DNA from 4 places in the Desulfovibrio sp. JC022 genome. Region 1 is predicted to be linked to each of the others. Evidence: predicted binding sites of a transcription regulator. Region 1 holds the regulator's gene; each other region holds the start of a gene.
The links. Region 1 encodes sigma-54, which starts transcription at its own class of promoters, with help from an activator protein. Its sites were predicted from a motif close to CTGGCACGGNNNNTGCTT; they were not measured.

Region 1 (3,146 bases):
ATAAACGCCTGCCGGAAAGCTTCATCTTTAAGCTGCCGGGAAATCTGCGCCAGCACCTTCAAATGAGCACCGGCCCCCTGCTCGGGGGCCAGTACCATAAAGAATATCTTACATGGCTGCATGTCCAGAGATTCAAAGTCGACTCCCTCGCTGGAGCGGCCGACAACTACGACAATCTCTTCAAGACATTCCAGTTTACCGTGGGGGATGGCTATGCCATCCCCGATTCCGGTTGTTCCAAGTTTTTCACGATCATTAAGGACCTTAAGGGCATTTTCCACATCCACTTCCAGACCTGCGTCCTTGAGGGTGGAAACCATTTCTTTCAGAACTTCACTCTTATCAGAGGCCTGTAGTTCATGAACAACAAGGTCCTTCGCCAAATTATCAGTTATATTCATCAGTTAGTATCCCGGGTCAATTAAACCGAAATCGCCATTATTGCGGCGGTAGATTACATTTATAGCTTCGTTATCCGCATTGCGGAATACGAGGAATTCATGGTCGAGAGTCTGAAGCTGCTCTGCGGCTTCATCAATACTCATAGGCTTGGGAACAAAAGAGTCGGACTCGACAATTACAGGTTCCCTGTACTCTTCCTCTCCATAGCTGAGAATATCCATACGGGCAGGAGCTGCGTCCTTACGCCTGTGACTTCTCATCTTTTCATTTGCGCGGCGAAGCTGGGCTTCTAGCTTGTCCAGAACCATATCCACGGTGGAATACATGTCCTCGGACACTTCGTAAGCTGAGACATGTAAATGGTCGGAGGTAAAAACTACTTCCGCAACATGCCTGAACTTATCAACTGACAGATTCACCTGCATATCAGTATTGTCAGGGTTGCTGACGTACTTTACCAACTTGGAGAAACGGCTGTTTGCATATTCCTTAAGATGTTCGGATGCGTCGAAATTCTTAAAAGTAAATGCTACGTTCATAAAGAGCCTCCTTAGTAAGGGGTGAATATGCGTTGATTTCTCCGGACTACATTAGAATACCTTTTTCCTCTTGGATGAGGAGAGTATCCCCATTGCAGTCCTGTACTTGGCTACGGTCCTTCTGGCTATATTGACTTCCAGCTTCTCTTTGAGAATCTCAGCAATCTTCTCGTCGCTGAGGGGCTTCTTTCCGTCCTCTTCGCCGATCAACTTTTTGATCGTCGCCTTGACGGACTCGGAACCGACCTGAGATCCGTCATCCAGACCGAGAGCACTATTAAAAAAGAACTTAAGTTCATAGATTCCATGCGGAGTAGAAACATACTTATTAGTAGTGATTCGACTCACAGTGGATTCATGCATCTCGATGTCTTCCGCAACCTCCTTAAGGATAAGCGGTTTTAACTTGGTGACACCGTGGGCGAAAAATTCGCGCTGAAACCTCACTATGGATTCAAGAACTTTATATAAGGTGCGCTGCCGCTGGTACAGGCTCTTCATCAGCCATTGTGCGGAACGCATCTTGTCCTGAAAATATTCCTTATCATCTCCCTTGGTTGATGCCAACGTCTCCACATAAAAAGCATTCATCTGCAATTTAGGAAGACCGTCTTCGTTCAGAACTATGACAAAATCACCATCATATTCATAAACATAAGCATCCGGGCTGACATAGAAAGAGTCTCCACCTGAAAAACTTGCTCCGGGCAATGGATCAAGTGTCTGCATCAGATCAAGGTAACTCTTTAAATCCTCCATGCTGAGCTTGAACTTCCGAGCCAGCGGCTTGTAGCGTTTCTTCTCAAGATCATCCAGATGGTCCCGGACCAACGAGACCAGAATCGGATCATCATCAAGCTTCAATGCTTCCAGCTGGATAAGCAGACATTCCTGCGGAGTCCTTGCCGCCACGCCTACCGGATCGAAACGCTGGATGCGGTGAAGCACCTTTTCCACGTCTTCGATTTCAGCATAGCATGTTTCACATACTTCTTCCAAGTCTATCCGTAAAAAACCTCCCGAACTTAAATTACCCATAAGGCATTCGCCGATGGTCTTTTCTTCGTCGGTAAAATCAGAGAGGCTCATCTGCCAATGCAGATGCCCTTCAAGAGAAGCCGTCTTGGTCAGACGCGTTTCAAATGAAGTTCCTTCTTCATAAGATTCAGACTCGCGGGAAGCAGACTGCTTTGATGTGCTGGAGAATTCACCGAGATAGTTTTCCCACTCGGCTTCCTTGGAAATTTGTGCCTCTTCGGCCGTAGCGGTGCCTGCATCAGCATCAGCAGCGTCAGTTCTCTCCTGCGCTTCAGCTTCTTCAAGAATAGGATTCTCCATAAGCTCCTGATGGACACTATCCACCAGTTCCAGACGGGAGAGCTGCAACAACTTGATCGCCTGCTGCAACTGAGGAGTCATAACCAGCTGTTGAGTAAGCTTTAATTGTTGTCTAAGTTCCAATCCCATATATTCAGGCCACCTTATATTAGTCTCAAACTCAATTTATTTCAGTTAGTTGCACACCAAAGCAATAAAAAAAAATTTTATTAAACCTCAGCCTTGATTTGACTATGCCACATCCCATTACAAGATGCAACAAAGACCTCTGAATTATCTGATATTTAAGGATTTTTTACATACAGAATTTGTATATGAAAAAAGTGTACCAATGTTCGGGCAGACTGTAAATCAACAATGCCAAAATTAATCAAACTTTAGCCCAAAAAAGAGCCGGACTTCAAAAAATGAAGCCCGGCCTGAAAAACAAAATTAGCGTAAAAAACGACTACAAACTAAAACTATCACCCAGATAAAGCCTGCGTGCCTTGGTGTTCTTCACAATATTTTCCGGTGAACCGTTAAGGATAACCCTACCCTCGTAAACAAGATAGGCCCGGTCACAGATGGAGAGTGTTTCACGCACGTTGTGGTCAGAGATCAGAATTCCCAGCCCCATATCTTTCAGTGAAGAAATGATGTCCTGAATATCAATTACTGCGATGGGATCAATCCCCGCAAAGGGTTCGTCAAGCAGAATGAACTTCGGATTGTTAATCATGGCCCGTGCAATCTCAAGACGGCGGCGCTCACCACCGGAAAGATACATGGCCTTCTGGTCTGCCAAACGCAGAATACCCAGTTGGTCAAGCAGTTCATCCGCCCTTTTCGGCACATCTTTACCGGAAAGACCGGTATGTTCGATTA
Region 2 (3,146 bases), on a different contig from region 1:
AAATGACGCTTTGTATTAGCAGAGCGAAGCTTATCAAAAGGTTTTGAAAAGGGGAGTCCAGAGGGGAAAAACTTTTGCAAAAGTTTTTCCCCTCTGGCCGCCGGAGGCAAATAAATCATGAAATTCCCTAGTAACCTACCGTGTTCGGCTGTTCTTGACTCTTTAGCAGACGGAGTATTTACGGTAGACCGGGACTGGAACATCACTTTCTTCAACGAGGCAGCCAGCCGGATCACCGGAGTGGATGCTGAAGAAGCGGTGGGCTCCAAATGCTGGGACGTCTTTCACTCCAGCCTCTGCGACGGCGACTGCGCCCTGCGGGCCTGCATGAAAGATTGCGGTCGCATCTCCAACAAATCCATATTTTTCATCCACGCAGACGGACGCAAGGTTCCGGTTTCCATCAGTGCCGCGCCACTTGTTGACGGCGATGGTAACCTCATCGGCGGCGTGGAAAGCTTCCGCGACCTGACTGATATCCAGATGATCCGCCGCGAGGTGGAGGAGTCATGGCGCTTTGAAGATATCATCGGCAAAAGTACCCAGCTTGGAAAAGTCTTCTCCATCCTGCCGCAAGTCAGCAAAAGTGAGGCAACCGTTCTGCTGCTGGGCGAATCCGGTACCGGTAAAGAACTTTTTGCCCGCGCCATTCACAACCTCAGTGAGCGCAGTCAAGGCCCGTTTGTAGCTGTAAACTGCGGAGCACTGCCCGACAACCTGCTCGAATCCGAGCTTTTCGGATACAAGGCAGGGGCATTCACCGATGCCCGCAAAGACAAGGCCGGACGGTTTGAACTGGCCGCAGGCGGCACTATTTTTCTGGATGAAATCGGGGATATGCCCGCCAAACTACAGGTCAAACTGCTGCGCGTGTTGCAGGAAAAGACCTTTGAGCCTCTGGGCGCGGTACAAAGCGTAAAGGCCAATGTACGTATTGTGGCCGCCACAAATAAAAATCTGGTAGAACTGGTGGAAGAAGGAAGTTTCCGGCAGGATCTTTACTACCGCCTCAATGTAGTTACCCTCAAACTTCCTGCACTCAAAGAACGGGTCGAAGATATTCCGCTTCTTATCAATCACTTCGTCAACAGACTTAATGCCCTGCAAGGCAAAGATATCGACGGTATTTCCGAAGACACCCTGCACATCCTCATGCGTCACCCCTTCCCCGGCAACGTACGGGAACTGGAAAACATCCTTGAATTCGCCTTTATCCTCTGCCCCTCGGGTTTCATTCAGGTAGAACACCTGCCTGAATATTTACAGCCCCAGTCCAAAGAAACCGCCCCCCACGAAGATACGCCCCTGACCATGGACGAAATAAAATGCATTGCCGTACACCGCGCCCTTGACCGCAACAACGGTAAAAAAATGGCTACCTGCCGCGAACTGGGAATTTCCAAAGACACCCTGCGCCGCACCATCGCCCGCTGCAAAGAAGTGGGCGCATAACTAGTCCTACCCTTCTGCTTTTCGGCTAAATATGAGCCAAAGCCAACTGCCGACACGCACACACAAATCACCCAACACCCTGTTATAGTTGTCATTTATATCTATGGCACAGACTATGCCTTATAGCTGTCCATGAGAGGAAACGAAGGACGCACAAATAATTCTACGCTGCTTTGTTTGGCTTGTTATGAAGACAGGCTGGCCTCTGTATTTGATAATGCCCCGGACCTTAAATTGTTCAGGGTGGAAGACAATAAAATTTGCCCCGCAGGTTACCTATCCCTTCCCTCAAAAGACCCAAAGGACAGGACATCCGCCATTATGACCTGCGGGGCAACATTTTTAATATGCGGTGCAATCTGCGGTTGCACCATGAATGAACTGGAACAGGCCGGAGTCAGGGTTATTCCGTGGATCACGGGAATGACAGACCAGGTACTCGCGGCCTATCAACAGAACTGTCTGGAAAATCATGTCATGCCCGGATGCCGCGGCAGGGGCAGATGCGGACAGGGGAACAGGGGCTTCAGGGCCAGAAAAACCGCGCAGGAAGCAATGCATCCTAACGGACCGACCCTGAACTCAGCGCAAAGGAGTAAATAATATGAAAATCGCCATCAGCTGTCAGGGCAACGATCTCAACGGTGATATCGACCCTCGTTTCGGTCGCGCAAAAGGCTTTCTGGTCTGTGATACCGACGCTGACACTCAGGAATACATAGACAACACCCAGAACCTGAATGCCGCTCAAGGTGCCGGAATCCAGTCCGCCCAGAACGTGGCTGCCACAGGTGCCACTGCGGTCATCACCGGCCATGTAGGCCCCAAGGCCTTCACCGCCCTTGATAAGGGTTCCATCAAAATCTACCTCATCGGTGGCGGAACTGTTGCCGAAGCTCTGGCCTCATTCAAGGACGGCAAGCTTGAAGCAGCCGAGGACGCAGACAAACCGGGCCACTGGTAATATTTTTTGCATCCTGTTCAGTCATGCCTCTTCTCCTCTCCCTTGCTCTGCGGGCATGACTGAACCATCCCAGCCATTGACAAGTCAGGTTCACGTCTTAGTTTACCATGAAATGTCTACTGTAACAGATTGAAAAAATCTGTTTTTTTTATAATGACAACCCCCTCTGCCAGTGAGGGGCAGGAGATTGATATATGAGCGATCACGCATGCGGAAGCTGCTCTTCCTCCGGATCAGGATGTTCTTCTCAGGGCTGTGCACCTGAAGACATGAAACTGAAAAAAGCCCTTTCCAGAATCAAACACAAAATCGTGGTTATTTCCGGTAAAGGCGGCGTAGGTAAAAGTACTGTGGCAACCAACATTGCTGTAGCCCTTTCCCTTGCCGGGAAACAGGTCGGTCTGCTTGATGTTGACGTACACGGCCCCAGTGTCCCCCGGTTGCTCAGCCTTGAAGACCAAAAGCCGCATATCGGCCATGAAATAATTGAGCCTATCTCCTGGTCCAGCAATCTCTGGGTTATGTCCCTCGGCTTTATGCTGCCCAGTAAAGACGATCCGGTCATCTGGCGCGGCCCGGTAAAAATCGGCCTGATCAAGCAGTTCGTGCAGGATGTTGCCTGGAACGACCTTGATTTCCTCGTTGTTGACTGCCCTCCCGGAACCGGTGACGAACCCCTTTCCGCATTGCAGACCCTCGGTCAGGACGCCCATGCTGTTATCGTAACCAC
Region 3 (3,146 bases), on a different contig from region 1:
CCGCAGACACCGGTGGATACGCAGCCGTAGTTACCGCAGTTACGGGCATCTTCAAGGGTAATGCCGTCGGGGTACTGCGCAAAACGGGCGAGGGTCCGCTGGATAACAGCGTTGTTGTTCAGAATCTGGGGCTGGCCTGAGCCGCCGCGCACGCATTCAACAACTTTCTGCATGTAGGAGTCTTTGAGCTTCGGATGATAAAGCAGGGTCAGGGTGGGCTGGATGCTCTTCATCTGAACCTGAGTTTCGAGCATGAGCTCTTCCAGTTCGGTGGAAGCATCATCGCCGTTTGCATCCACACCGCCGATGGTCATGGACTGTCCGGTGTGGCCGGAAAGGGTCAGCGCGTAGGAGTTACCCTGATATTCACCAAGTTCGAGGTGGCGAATCCACTGGAACTTGAGCATGGTCAGGACCTGCTCGCGGGTCAGGTTGCCTTCATCAATGTCTTTTTTGAAGAAGGGGTACATGTACTGGCCGTAACGTCCGGGGGAGACAGCGCAGGCCATCTGTTCGGTAGCCACGCAGAGGTGGGTGAACCAGAAGGACTGGATCGCTTCACGGAAGTTGCGGGCCGGATGTTCGGGCACGCGTCGGCAGACTTCTGCGATTTCCAGCAGTTCTGCTTTTACTTTGGGATCGGACTCTTCTGCTGCGGTCTGCTCTGCAAGGTCAGCGTAACGGTGGGAGTGCTTGATTACTGCGTCAAAGGTGATCAGCATGGAGCGGTAGAGATCGATTTTGTCTCTGTTTGCAAGGGTGTTGGGGCACTCGGTAAGACGGGTTCTTACGTCATCAATGAGGTGGCGCAGACCTTTGTTCAGCACCATGCCGTAGTCGGCGATACCGGAACCGGAAGCAACGGAAACGTTCTCGTAGTACATGCCGGCTTTGGCGTACTTCTTGGCACTTTCACCGAACTTTTCTTTGTACATTTTGTTGTTCTGGTCGATGCAGGTGCGGCCTTTCCAGAGTTTGTAGGTCCTTTCCAGAAGTTCCTGAGTTTCGGCGGGGATTTTCATCTCGCCGAGGGAGGCCATTTTGGCCATCTGCATTTCTTCTTTGATCCAGGATACGTTCCATTCTGGGTAGGCGTATACACCGGCGCGGACACCTGTAAGGGTACCTACGATGGGGTTGCCGTCGAGAAAAATTTTCTTCTGGGTCAGGACGCGTTCCAGAACTTTAGCGCGGATATATACTACAGGTTCACCCTGATGTTTTTCATAAACTTCGTTCAGGAACTTGAGACGCTCAGGGTCCATGACCTGCGGAGCGTTCATGAGAAAATCTTTGAGTTCCTTGGCGCGGTCTTCAGCTGTATCCCAGTTAATGCCGTAACCTTGGGCAGTCTGGGTCTCTTCTTTTGCAGACAGGGTTGTATTCATTTCCATCTCCTGTGATTGTGCTATTGTTTTTGGTATTTTAGGTAGATTGAAAGTGTTAAGCGTTCGCTTGTTAATTTCGTCACTAGCACGGGCTGTGCCAGAGACGTTTTTCGAGGGTAAAAAACATTGTAAACCTCTTTAATAAAAGTGTTTAATTGTGCACAATCTTTAGTATTTGTGGATGGAGGTGTAAAAAGTAAAAAGAAAGAAATTTTTCTTTTTCGAAGAAAATTTTAGTTTGCTAAAAAATATTTTTTTATTTATCGACCCAATCAGCAGCCGGATGTTCAAATTGGTTTTGGGCTTTCCGGGAAAAGAGAGAGGTTGTGAAAAATGTATTTTAGCAAGGACAAGTTTTTTAATGTCAGTCGTCGTAATGTGCTGACTCCCGAAATGATTGCCATCTGGGATGATCTGGGGGTGGGCGTGGCTGTGGTGGATGCTGAAGGATACTGCGAGTATATGAATCCCATCCAGCGCAGGGCGGACGGTTTTACCCGTATTCACGTTGAAGGCCAGCATATCACCAAGCTGTATGTGCCCCACGAGCTGGACTGTATTCCCACTGTAGAATGTCTGCGTTTGAGCGAGCCTATCCTCAAGAAAAGCTATCTTTACAAGACGACTAATAATTATCTTGCCGGGACTGTTTCCGATTTTTTCCCGCTTTACAATCAAGGGCGCAAGGACGGGGTTATCGCTTTTACTCTCTGGACCGGATCGGTGCCTTTGGGTGATCCCAAGAGAAAGGCCCGTAAATCAGCTTCCCGCAACAATTCTTCCTACTACACCTTTGAATCCCTTGTGGGGGAGGATGAATCCCTGCGCGAGGTGCTGGGTGAAGCCCGCACTGCCGCTAAATCTTCATCGCACGTCATGATCTGGGGGGAGAGCGGAACAGGTAAGGAGGTCTTTGCACAGGCCATTCACATGGAAAGCGAGCGCAAGGATAAACCTTTCATTGCCGAGAACTGTGCGGCCATCCCGGAGAATCTGCTGGAAGCCATACTTTTCGGTACTTCCAAAGGAGCCTACACCGATGCCCCGGACAAGCCCGGCCTGTTCGAAGAGGCTGATGGCGGTACCCTGCTGCTGGATGAACTTAATTCCATGCCTCTGGGCTTGCAGGCCAAGTTACTGCGTGTGTTGCAGGAAAAGCGGGTTCGCCGTCTCGGTTCGCAAAAAGAAATTCCTGTGGATGTGCGGGTGGTCAGCATTCTTAACGAAGCTCCTCTCAATGCCGTGAGTCAAGGCATCCTGCGTAGCGACCTTTTTTATCGTCTTGCCGTGGTCGGTTTGGCTGTTCCACCTTTGCGTGAACGAAAGAAGGATATCTCGGTGCTGGCCCGGACTTTTATTGAACGCTCGGAGCAGAAAAGCGGGCTTGGTCTGATCGGGGTTGAACCGGATGTTGTGCAGATGTTTTTTGATTACGACTGGCCTGGAAACGTGCGTGAGCTTCTGCACGTAATTGAGGGCAGCATGGCCCTTCTTGGGGATAGTTCTTCAATCAGCAGGGAAAATTTGCCCCGGCATTTCAGGGAAGCCAGCGAGAGCAGTTTTATCTCGCCTGTTTTCGCGCCTACTCCTACACCCGCGCCGCAAGCGGATGACTCTTTGCTCGGGAAAAACTTTTTTGATTACAGTCTGGTGCGGCGCAATGGTGTGGTGCCGCTTAAAAGTTGCGTGCAGAAGTATGAAACCGAATGTATCCGCAATGTGTTGCGTCTTACCGGAGGCAACGTCGCCAAGGCCGCC
Region 4 (3,146 bases), on a different contig from region 1:
GATCCCAGTTGCCGAGCAGTCCGTTCACAATGGCGAAGCTGCGGCGGATCTGGGTGGAATTCTTGTAATCGGAAGTGCGGCGGCCCGGATAGATCATAGAAGCCGGAGCAGCAGCAGCCAGCTCGCGGGCGATGCGGGCGATATCCTGCGCCGGGATACCGCATTCTTCAGCGGCAAACCGAGGATCGTACTTCTGCACATGTTCACGAAGCTGGTCGATGCCGTAAGTTTTATCGGCGATCCACTTCTTATCGTAAAGTTCTTCATCAATAATGACATGGGCCAGCGCAAGCATGAAAGCCATATCCGTACCGGGACGGATGGGATACCACTCATCTGCCAAAGCTGCGGTCTTGGTGTAGCGCGGATCAAGCACCACCAGCTTGCTGCCTTTCTGCATGGCGGTCATCAGATCGATGGAATCCGGCGTGACCAGAGCTTCAAAGCGGTTAGCCCCGGCCATGATGATATATTTGCTGTTGAGTACGTCGGCAAAAGGAACTTCGCCGAAGGTATCGAGAAAAGCACGGCTTCCGCTAAGGAGACAGAGGGATTCGTGGGAAGTCACGTTATAGGAACCGTAAACTTCGGCAAAACGGCCCACGAACTGGGATTGCAGGTCGGCCCCGGCAGAAAAGAGATGCCCGCAGGGGGTATACTTCTTGCGGATATCCTGCATCTTCTCAACCATCAGGTCGATGGCCTCATCCCACGGAATGCGCTGCCACTTACCCTCGCCGCGTTCGCCCTTGCGAAGCAGGGGGTGCTTTAAGCGGTCAGGATCATACATCTGTGCTACCCCGGCATTGCCGCGGGCGCAGAGCATACCTCTGGATTTGAGAAATTTGGGGTTGGGATCGAGTTTCTTGATTACACCGTCCTGAACACGGGCGATGCAGCCGCACTTGTTGAAGCACATGTCACAGGCCGAGAAAGCGGATTCCCAGTCACCTGATGTATTATTGACCTGCGCGGACGCTGTTTGCAGTCCGCCCAGAACGGGAGCACTCCCGGCTGCGGCAGCGGCCAGCATCCCGGAGGCCTTGAAAAAGTCGCGGCGGGAAAGCCTGGTCTTGTCTTTAGCCACTTCCACCTCCATGTTGATCAAGGGGAAAGGAGTTAAGATTGCTGTGCGGGGGAAAGGTCATTCCCACCGCACAGGAAATGAATACCTAGGTGCAAAGATGATAAACTTAAGTAATCATCTGCGGATTAAACACTAGCTGCACTTGGCCGGAGACGGAGAATCCTTGGCGTAATCATGCAGGTAAGTAAAAATATCGTTGATGTCCTTTTCCTTCACCTTGCTCCACTCAGGGGAACACTTGATCTTGGAAGTGTCGGAGAACATAGCGGTCCACTCTGCCTGAGTCTTGGTGCTGGGGCTTAAATCGGATGCTGTCTGGCCGTGACAGGAACGGCAATGTTTGCGGTAAAGAAACTTACCTTTACGGGCATTACCACCGCCGAAAGCGGTAGCCATGCTGGCCATAGACAGGACCATGAGGGCACAAATCAAAATACCTATCACCTTACGATTCATTAGAAACCTCCATAATTATTTTCTTAACCCATAACATCCCCTTCTCATTTTTTAAAGCGAAAGAGATGTTTTTTTAGCGAACTCTTCAACTCTAAGATACCCATACGGGGTATAGGTGTCAACGATAAAACGCACACAAACCCATAGCTCCACCCGATGACACCCGAAACTGAAAACTCAGCTTTGCACCCCACATACAGCAAGTGCAATCCAAAGTAAGCACTGCACCCACAACACATTCAATATTATCAGTGTCTTACAAAAATATATCTTTTGGCCCGCATTTTGCTTTTACAGCCATCAGGATACAGGCAGACCACGGTCTGTTTTGAAAATAAATTTGGAGGATATGTAAAAAAATGGCAGAAAACGCAGTTAAGCAGAGCAGTGATGTCGTAGTCGACAAAGCAGCAAGCTCATGGTCCGACCTATGGAAAAAAGAAGATTACTGGGCCATCTGGCTGGGATTCCTGATCCTGACCATCGGCGCAATAATCTTTTTCAACAATAAGCCCGCGGACATGGAAGCCAAGTTCGCAAAACAAAACACTATCATGACCGAGGAAGCTGCCCGTGCTCCCTTTAAAACCATAGCATGGTACGAGGCCCAGACCGCCAAAGAAAAAATCAAGGCCAAAAACCAGCCTGTTGGTGAAGCCATCAAGTCTTTCATGGCTAAACCCAAAAAGTGGACAACCAACCCGCTGGACGCTTTCATCCAGACTCAGGAACAGGCTGATATCAAAAACGCAGCGGGCATGCCCAAATATGAAAAGGCAAAAGCCGCAACAGCAGCAGCCAAAAGCGCAGCTCTCATTGCACAGTCCAAAGCTGAACAAGCCGGATTCAAAGATGCCAAGCTTAACGCAGAAACCTCCGCTTCTATTGAAACATGGCTGAAACTGCGCGCCAAGGAATCATCTGCCAAGAAAAAAATCAAAAATAAGCCGTACAACCTGATCCCTTCACTATTGGCTTTGATGATCGGATTCGGACTCTTCTTTGCAGTGGGAATGCGCTTCATCGACGGTGATGCCAAACAATTCCTTAAAGGATTCGGGTTGGTTTTCGTTATTGCCGTCGCTTCTTATCTCATGGCCAATCAGGCGACCATGAAACAGTACGGTATCGGATATGCCGCTTGGGCTATTGCCATCGGTCTGGTTATTTCCAACACCATCGGAACCCCGACTTGGGCCAAGAAAGCTCTTCAGGTTGAATTTTTCATTAAGACCGGACTTGTTCTGCTAGGTGCGGAAGTCCTGTTCAACAAAGTTGTGGCCATCGGTATCCCCGGTATCTTTGTAGCCTGGGTTGTCACCCCGGTTGTTCTGATCACTACCTTCATCTTCGGTCAGAAAGTAATTAAGATACCGTCTAAAACCCTGAACATGGTTATCTCCGCCGACATGTCCGTTTGCGGTACTTCCGCAGCCATTGCAGCGGCTGCGGCATGCAAGGCCAAGAAAGAAGAGCTGACCCTCGCAATCGGCCTTTCCCTTGTCTTCACTTCCGTCATGATGATCATCATGCCCGCCATCATCAAAGGCACCGGAATGCCTTTCATTCTCGGCGGAGCATGGATGGGCGGAACCATCGACGC

Region 2: the regulator sigma-54 is predicted to act here: its motif matches at 1,556-1,573, upstream of FMS18_RS10715 (NifB/NifX family molybdenum-iron cluster-binding protein).
Region 3: the regulator sigma-54 is predicted to act here: its motif matches at 1,472-1,489, upstream of FMS18_RS06260 (glycyl radical protein).
Region 4: the regulator sigma-54 is predicted to act here: its motif matches at 1,817-1,834, upstream of FMS18_RS11880 (YeiH family protein).

What each region holds. Positions count from the first base shown of each region.
Region 1 is NZ_VOPZ01000002.1:6,110-9,255, forward strand. It holds gene FMS18_RS02990 (PTS sugar transporter subunit IIA) at 1-401, opposite strand, end outside; gene raiA (ribosome-associated translation inhibitor RaiA) at 405-941, opposite strand; gene rpoN (RNA polymerase factor sigma-54) at 993-2,408, opposite strand; gene lptB (LPS export ABC transporter ATP-binding protein) at 2,728-3,146, opposite strand, start outside.
Region 2 is NZ_VOPZ01000006.1:20,219-23,364, forward strand. It holds gene FMS18_RS10710 (sigma-54-dependent Fis family transcriptional regulator) at 118-1,452, shown strand; gene FMS18_RS10715 (NifB/NifX family molybdenum-iron cluster-binding protein) at 1,585-2,055, shown strand; gene FMS18_RS10720 (NifB/NifX family molybdenum-iron cluster-binding protein) at 2,057-2,416, shown strand; gene FMS18_RS10725 (iron-sulfur cluster carrier protein MrpORP) at 2,611-3,146, shown strand, end outside.
Region 3 is NZ_VOPZ01000003.1:236,320-239,465, forward strand. It holds gene FMS18_RS06260 (glycyl radical protein) at 1-1,388, opposite strand, end outside; gene FMS18_RS06265 (sigma-54-dependent Fis family transcriptional regulator) at 1,722-3,146, shown strand, end outside.
Region 4 is NZ_VOPZ01000006.1:291,792-294,937, forward strand. It holds gene FMS18_RS11870 (molybdopterin-dependent oxidoreductase) at 1-1,087, opposite strand, end outside; gene FMS18_RS11875 (c-type cytochrome) at 1,220-1,543, opposite strand; gene FMS18_RS11880 (YeiH family protein) at 1,903-3,146, shown strand, end outside.